Regions from separate parts of the Dialister sp. genome, predicted to be linked through region 2. Evidence: riboswitches for the same ligand, from Rfam matches in the RefSeq annotation. Region 2 holds a riboswitch; the other holds the start of a gene.
What was found. A riboswitch is a leader RNA that binds a small molecule or an ion and turns the genes downstream of it on or off. The one in region 2 is predicted to bind cobalamin.

Region 1: linked by a shared signal. The riboswitch ahead of ACFWUL_RS01490 (methylmalonyl-CoA mutase family protein) and the one ahead of ACFWUL_RS11195 (TonB-dependent receptor plug domain-containing protein) in region 2 are both predicted to bind cobalamin.

Annotation. Positions count from the first base shown of each region.
Region 1 covers NZ_CP181256.1:364,377-368,113, forward strand. The annotation lists gene ACFWUL_RS01475 (hypothetical protein) at 1-166, shown strand, start outside; gene ACFWUL_RS01480 (biotin/lipoyl-containing protein) at 205-615, shown strand; gene ACFWUL_RS01485 (hypothetical protein) at 739-1,221, opposite strand; cobalamin riboswitch at 1,421-1,594, shown strand; gene ACFWUL_RS01490 (methylmalonyl-CoA mutase family protein) at 1,886-3,737, shown strand, end outside.
Region 2 covers NZ_CP181256.1:2,839,135-2,842,871, forward strand. The annotation lists gene deoC (deoxyribose-phosphate aldolase) at 1-589, shown strand, start outside; gene ACFWUL_RS11190 (ABC transporter substrate-binding protein) at 746-1,723, opposite strand; cobalamin riboswitch at 1,842-2,030, shown strand; gene ACFWUL_RS11195 (TonB-dependent receptor plug domain-containing protein) at 2,122-3,737, shown strand, end outside.

The DNA of each region.
Region 1 (3,737 bases), 470 kb from region 2:
AGCAGCAGCTCCTAAAGCCGCTGACAATGGTGCAGTTGTAGCAGCAATCGCTGCTGCTATCGTTGCTATGGGTGGCGGCGAAGTCGTCTCCATCCGCCCGGCAGCTAGACCCGGCTGGACAACCGCAGCCCGCATTGCAGGCGTTCAGTCCAACCAGCAGTTCTAATTGAAAGTTGAACTTATCATCATTTAGGAGGAAAGACAATGAGAAAATTTACTGTAACAGTTAACGGCCAGGATTACGATGTTGTAGTTAAAGACGGCGGCGCTGCAGCAGCAGCTCCGGCTCCGGCAGCAGCTCCGAAAGCAGCTCCGGCTCCGGCAGCAGCTCCGGCTCCGGCAGCAGCTCCGGCTCCGGCTCCCGCACCGGCTCCGGCTCCGGCAGCAGCTCCTGCAGGCGCAGGTGAATCTGTTGAAGCTCCAATGCCTGGTAAAGTCATCCGCATTGAAAAACATGTTGGCGACGCTGTAGCAGCAGGCGACGAAGTCCTCGTCCTCGAAGCTATGAAGATGGGCAACCCGATCATGGCTCCTTGCGATGGCAAAGTAACCTCTATGCAGGTTTCTGAAGGCCAGAGCGTACAGGGCGGCGATCCCCTGTTCACAGTTGGCTAATCCTTACAGGATTCCGGCTTGACACTAAAAGGAGTGATGCCTGCGCATCACTCCTTTTTCTTGTCCTACCAGTAAAAAAGCCCACTTTCCATGTTCTGGAAGGTGGTCTTTTTTTTATTATACTTAGAGGTCTGAGTCTTCTTCCCTGCTTCTTGTAATGAGCAGTCTCAGCATGGTAAGGCTTGATTTATCGATCGTGTAGTTTTTATCAAAGGCGGCGGTAATTCCATAATGGAAAAGTACAGGTCTCTCGGACTCTGTAACCGGAGCAGCGGCTACCAGGATATCATCTCTTCCCAGCATGGTAAGATATTGGATGAGTTTCACCAGAAGGCTAGTCCTGCTTTTGGCGGTGGAATAGTAGTAGATAAAATGGACGTCGTTGTCTGCCGCATTCTGCGCCGCATCTTCCGGTGGTTCAGGAGAGCCTACGTCCACATCCCATCCTGCATCGGCAAAGGTGGTTGCCGCTTCCTTTCGCTTTTCGTGTTCCCCATCGTCTTCCATTTCCGGTATGTAAATGCGAGGACGTCGTCCTTCTATTTCTGCAAACTGGCGGCTTAAGGTTACAGATTCTTCTCTGTCCTTTTCCTGCAATTTATCCATGTTTTCCTCCTCTTATATTTATTAACTCTAGCCTTGCCTGATATTAATTATAGCTTTATTATACCAGCGAATATGTGATGAGTCCATTAGAAATTGGAAATAGCAATTAAATGGTAATAGAAAGATAACATCTACATTATTATTAAATAATTGACAGTTAGAGAATAATGAATTATACTGTAACTGTAGTCACTTAGACAATTTCATATTTCTGACAGATGCGTAAGCATAAAAGAGAATCCGGTATAAGCCGGAGCGGTCCCGCCACTGTAAGGGGGAGTTTCTGTTCATATATGTCACTGGGGAAACCTGGGAAGGCGAGCAGGAATGGTGATCCCGAGCCAGGAGAACTATCTGTCAATGAATCACCGTTAAACCTGCGAGCGATGGGGAGGGGATTTGGGATGCAGGATCCCATATTACCGGCTGCCATTTTCAGGTGCCGGCTTTTTTCTTGCAATCATCTTAAATCCTGGAGGAGGTGAATCCCTGTAAGCTGTGAAATTGTCTAAGGAAGCACCAATTTTTGCCATCATGTTCTTTTGCGCTATCGGTGTTCATCATTTTATACCGTGCAAATTTGAAGTTTTAGAACACAGGACTGCGCAGGATTTGATTTCATTGAATTGGCTGCTCCGTCAATATTTCAAAGGAGGATATATTCATGGATGAACAGAAATCCCAGGAACCGGTAAAACAGCTGACTGATAAAGAGCTGGAGGAGATCCTTAAAAAATCAGAAGGGAATACGGATTTTCCCGCTGTTAAATTTGATGAATTTACGCCACCAACATGGGATGAATGGGTGGAGGCCTGCAATGTCCTGCTGAAGGGCAAGCCTTTTGATAAACTCATGTATACCAAGACTTATGAAGGTATCACTTTCGATCCTATTTATACATGGAGAACCGGTCCGGTAGCTATGGACGACAAGCTGCCTACCGATGATTATCCGGGCATGGGAGATTATCTCCGCGGCGCTACGGTGAATGGATATAAGGAAGCTCCTTGGGGAATTGCCCAGGCCTGTGATGAAACTCTTCCTAAAGAAAATAACGAACTTCTTAAACATGAAATCGATAAAGGTTCCACTGTATATAACGTCCGTCTCGACAGTGCTTCCACCGATGGCGTTGATGTAAAGGATGCAGAAAAACCAGGGGACACCGGTGTATCCATTACGACACTGGAAGATATGGCCCAGCTTCTTGATGGCCTTGACCTGGATAAATATCCATTCATGATGTACTGCGGTGCCACATCGGTCCGCATGATTGCGCTGGTAGCTGCTGCGTTAAAAGCTAAGGGAAAAGATACCAGCAAACTCCATGGCGTGATTGGTGCCAACCCCCTGTCCCAGCTGGCAAAGAACGGCACCCTGCCAAAACCTCTTTCTGCCTGCTACGATGACATGGCTGATTCTATCCGTTGGGCAAGGAAAAACGCACCGGGTCTTCGTACCATTATGCCAAGAAGTGAAGTCTTCTCCCGTGGCGGTGCCAATGCGGTACAGGAAGTAGCATATACTTTTGCCATGGCTGTGGAATATATTCGGGAAATGGAAAAAAGAGGAATTTCTATTCACGATATTGCCCAGTCCATCAATTTCGGCTTCAACGTGGGAACTATTTTCTTCATTGAAATTGCGAAACTTCGGGCTGCCCGTGAAGTGTGGGCGAATATCATGAAAGCCTTCGGTGCGGAAGAAGCAGATAGAAGCTGCAAGATCCATTCCCGCCCCGCTTATTTCTACCGCACCATTTTCGATGCCGGTGTTAATATGCTTAGAAATACTACGGCCATGTTCTCCGCTGTAGTAGGCGGTGTAGATACCTACGAAAATGAACCGTACGATGAGACAGTAAGAAAGGGCGATGAATTCTCCCGTCGTATTGCCAGAAATGCGCACATTATTCTCCAGGAAGAATTCGGTATGCTTCGTCCAATCGACCCGTCCGGCGGCTCCTGGGCACTGGAACACCTGACCATTGAAATGGCCCAGAAGATCTGGGCGGAATTCCAGAAGATTGAATCCATGGGAGGCTTTACGGCAGCTCTTAAGGCAGAGTATCCGCAGGAACAGATCCTGGATATCCTCAAACAGCGTTTCAAGGCTCTGGACTTCCGTAAAGACCGTGCTGTAGGCAATAACATGTACCCGAACATGGCGGAAGAACTGATCGAACCGAGGCCGGAAGATACGAAGACCCTGAAAAAGATGCTGTCTGACGGCGTAGAAACTTACCGCAAGGATATTGATAAAGAATATCTGGGCAAGAAGCTGGAAGAACTGGAAGCAGCTCCAGCTGAGGAAAAGCTGGCTAAAGCCATCGAAGCCTTTTCTGCCGGCGCAACCCAGAATGAAGTTTACAAGGCCATCACTCCGGATGGCGAACCGGAAAAGGTCAGAAAGATTACGGAACATCGCTGGACCGAACGGTTTGAACGGCTCCGCTTCGATACAGAAAATTACAAGAAAGAAACCGGTAAAAATGTGGAAGTATTCCTGGCAAATA
Region 2 (3,737 bases):
CACATGGGAGGAAATCCGGAAGCTCTGTGAAGAGGCGGAGAGGTACCATATGGCCTCCGTCTGCATTCCCTCTTCCTTTGTAAAAATGGTGAGGGAGGAATTCCAATCCCTTACAATCTGTACGGTGGTGGGCTTTCCCCTGGGCAACTGTTCTACCGAGGCCAAGGTACAGGAAGCCATGACCGCCATTTCTGACGGAGCCGATGAAATCGACATGGTCATCCATATCGGTGCCCTGAAAGCAGGAAACCTTACCTATGTGACCGGCGAAATTGCGGAAATGAAGGCAGCTGTTGAGGACCATATCCTGAAGGTCATCGTGGAGACCTGCTATCTGACGGAAAAAGAAAAAATCGATGCCTGCCGCTGCGTCACAGAAGGGGGCGCGGACTACATCAAGACTTCCACCGGTTTCGGCGGGAAAGGGGCTACATTGGAAGATGTGAAGCTTTTTCGGAAGTACGTGGGAAAGGATGTCAAAATCAAAGCGGCCGGCGGTATCCATACAAAGGAAGAAATGGAAGCGTACCTCGAAGCCGGCGCTTCCCGCATCGGTGCCAGCGGCGCCATAAAGGCACTCCTTGGATAAGTGATGAAGTGATAAGAAAAGCCCTTCCGGCGGATAACCGGAAGGGCTTTTCTTGATGGAAGCCGGGGGAGATAGGGCGTGGGCCCGGAAGGTCTGGACCTTTTGTGGCTTCGCCGCTGGACCTCAATCCTCTTCACTCAAATCTCAATTCTGCTTTTAATATCCCCGGATCTGTTTTTCATCGCTCATGTCAAATATGGGACCGTAGGCGGCGTTGGCCATGGCTTTGATGGCCCATACGCAGTTCTGGGAGGCGGAATAAATGTAGCGGTCCTCCAGGGGCACGATATGCTTTGCTGCCCGCATGGAGGCAATGGCGGGGTTTGCGAGGAAATCGTCCCGGTACTTTGCGGCGCCGGTGGTGTCGGAATCCCGATCTGTGGAGACGAAAAGCATGTCCGGGTCCGTCTTTACGATGAGTTCCGGCGATGTGGCCTGGCCGTTCACGCCGCCGGCCAGGGTGATGGCATTATCGATGCGGGCCCTGGTGAGGAGCTCGTCGAACATGGACCCCGGGCCGCCGTAGCGGGTCATCTGGGACACCAGGTACACCACCGGTTTCTTTCCCGTTTCCTCTCCCAGTCGGCTGTCGATTTCCGAGAGCTCACTGTCCATCTTTCTGATGACATTTTCGCCCCGCTCCTTTTCGTCCACCGCGGAGGCAATGATGCGGACGTCTTCCTTTACCTGCTTTATGGACTTCGGACCGTCAATGACCACCACCGGAATGCCCAGGTTCCGGTACATATTGAGGTCATTGCCACTGGTGTAGGTGGAGGCGATGATGAGGTCCGGCTTTGCTTCCGTGATGATTTCCATGGAAAGGCCTGTGAGGGGAATGGTGAGGGGGATATCCTTCGTATCGTCGGCAATGTAGGATATCACCGGGTCCCGATCCGCCTCCGTGGCGGCTACCAGCTTATCCGGCGTCACCACGGAAAGGAGCATGGTATCGATGGAAGCGGAATTCCCCAGGATCCGCTTCGGCTTGGCAGGAATGGTGACCGATGCGCCTGTGGCGTCTGTGACGGTGTAACTTTTTCCCTCTCCTACTGGTCCCATCTGCTTAAATCCGCATCCCCCAAGGGAGAGGAGGAGACAGAAAAGAGGAACCAGGGCTGCCCTGTATTTCATGGAAAGACCTCCTGTTGTTAATTATTTCCTTTAAATTATAACATGCAAATTGTAAATGATAAAATTATTAGCTTTATATTTACAAATTTTATCATTCATGTATAATAGAAGAGTAAGCTCATTATGAATTCATAATGGTTCGGGGAAGACCCGATGAAAAGAGAAGCGCGGTGAGGGAATCTCCCAAGTCCGCCACGGTCCCGCCGCTGTGAAGCAGAGAGGATGTCATGATGTCACTGGGAAACCGGGAAGACGGCACCCTTGAGGAAGCTGAGTCAGAAGAACTGCCTTATGAATAACAATGTCCGGATGGAAAGGAACGATACGATGTATATCTGCCCTTTGCAGACGGTCTTGTTTCTTACACCCCAAGTGAGGGAAATGAGGGAGGAATTCAAATGAAGAAGAAATTATTAGCAGCGTCACTGGCAGTGCTTTCACTTTCCGGCAGCGCTTTTTCAGTGGAAGCGGCCGAGGCGCCGGTATACTCTCTGGAGGGCATCGTAGTCACCGCCAGCCGGGTGCCGGAAAAGAAGATGGACTCCAACGCCGACGTGTCCGTGGTGACGTCAAAAGAAATCGCCGAAAAGCACTATGACGATGTAAGCGAAGCCATCCGCCATGTACCGGGGGTAAATATCGCATCCTATGGTATGAGCGGACAGACCAGCAATAGTGACCAAATTTATATTAACGGTTCGAAGAACGTGGTAGTTCTTGTAGATGGCATGCGGCAGAATTCAAATGGCAATACCCTGCAGAATGTGGACCTGTCCAGCCTTACAAACATGGATGCCATTGACCATATTGAAGTGCTGAAGGGTTCAGCCTCTACTCTTTACGGATCCGATGCCCAGGGCGGCGTCATCAATATCATCACCAAAACGCCAAAGGAAAATAAAGTCAGCACCACCCTCCGGGCTTCTGTGGGCAACTTCGGCAGGGAAAACTATACCTTTTATAACGAGGGCCGACAGGATAACTTCTTTTGGACCCTGGAAGCAGGCAAGGAGCTCATGGGAAAATATAAAGATGGCTGGGGCCGTCGTGTCGTTAACCATCTGAATGCGGATCATTACAATGTAAAACTGGGCTATGACCTGGGGAACGATTCGAATCTGGTCTTCCGGTATGAAAAGTATAAGTCCAATTACATTATGCCCAACACCGGCACGAATGATTCCACAGAATCCCATGGTAAGAAAGACAATGATTCCACTAGCTTCCAGTATAAGGCGAAAATCAATGACCGTCTGGACAACCTCTTCTCTGTATACCGGAATAACACCACCTTTGATGTACCAATGCAGTGGTTCAATATGAAAATGAGGACCAGCGGTATTTCCGACCAGCTAACCTATCGCATGGACCGGCAGACACTGACCGGCGGCATGGATTGGTACGAGGATGAAATCCGTGACTATCCGTCGGAACCGGAACTGACCGGCGCCAAGGTCCATAACCTGGCCTTCTACCTGCAGGATAAAATCGATATTACGGATAAATGGAATATTACTCCTGGCGTCCGCTACGATCATAATTCGCAGTTTGGAAGCCGTACCTCTCCCAGCCTTTCCATCGGCTATAAGCAGAGTGAAAATACCAATTACTACATCAACTACAAGACATTCTTCGTGGCGCCGAACCTGTATCAGCAGGATGTATACAGCGAGATGGATTATGGCAACACTAAATATTTGACGAAAGGAAATAAGGACCTTAAACCGGAAACCGGTTATACTGTTGAAATTGGCGCCAGTCACAAATTTGATGACACCATGGCAGGAACTGTCAACTTCTTCCATACCCATGCTAAAAATATGATTACAAATTCTTCTTTATGGGATGAATCGACAAATACGAGTATATATACATGGAATAATATGGATAAAGCATCTGTCAATGGCTTTAATTTGAGTTTGAATAAAGATTTCAGTAAGCACTGGAGTGCCGATATCGGATATTCTTACCTCCATATTAATGCAGCCAAAGGAGAGAACATCAACAACAATGG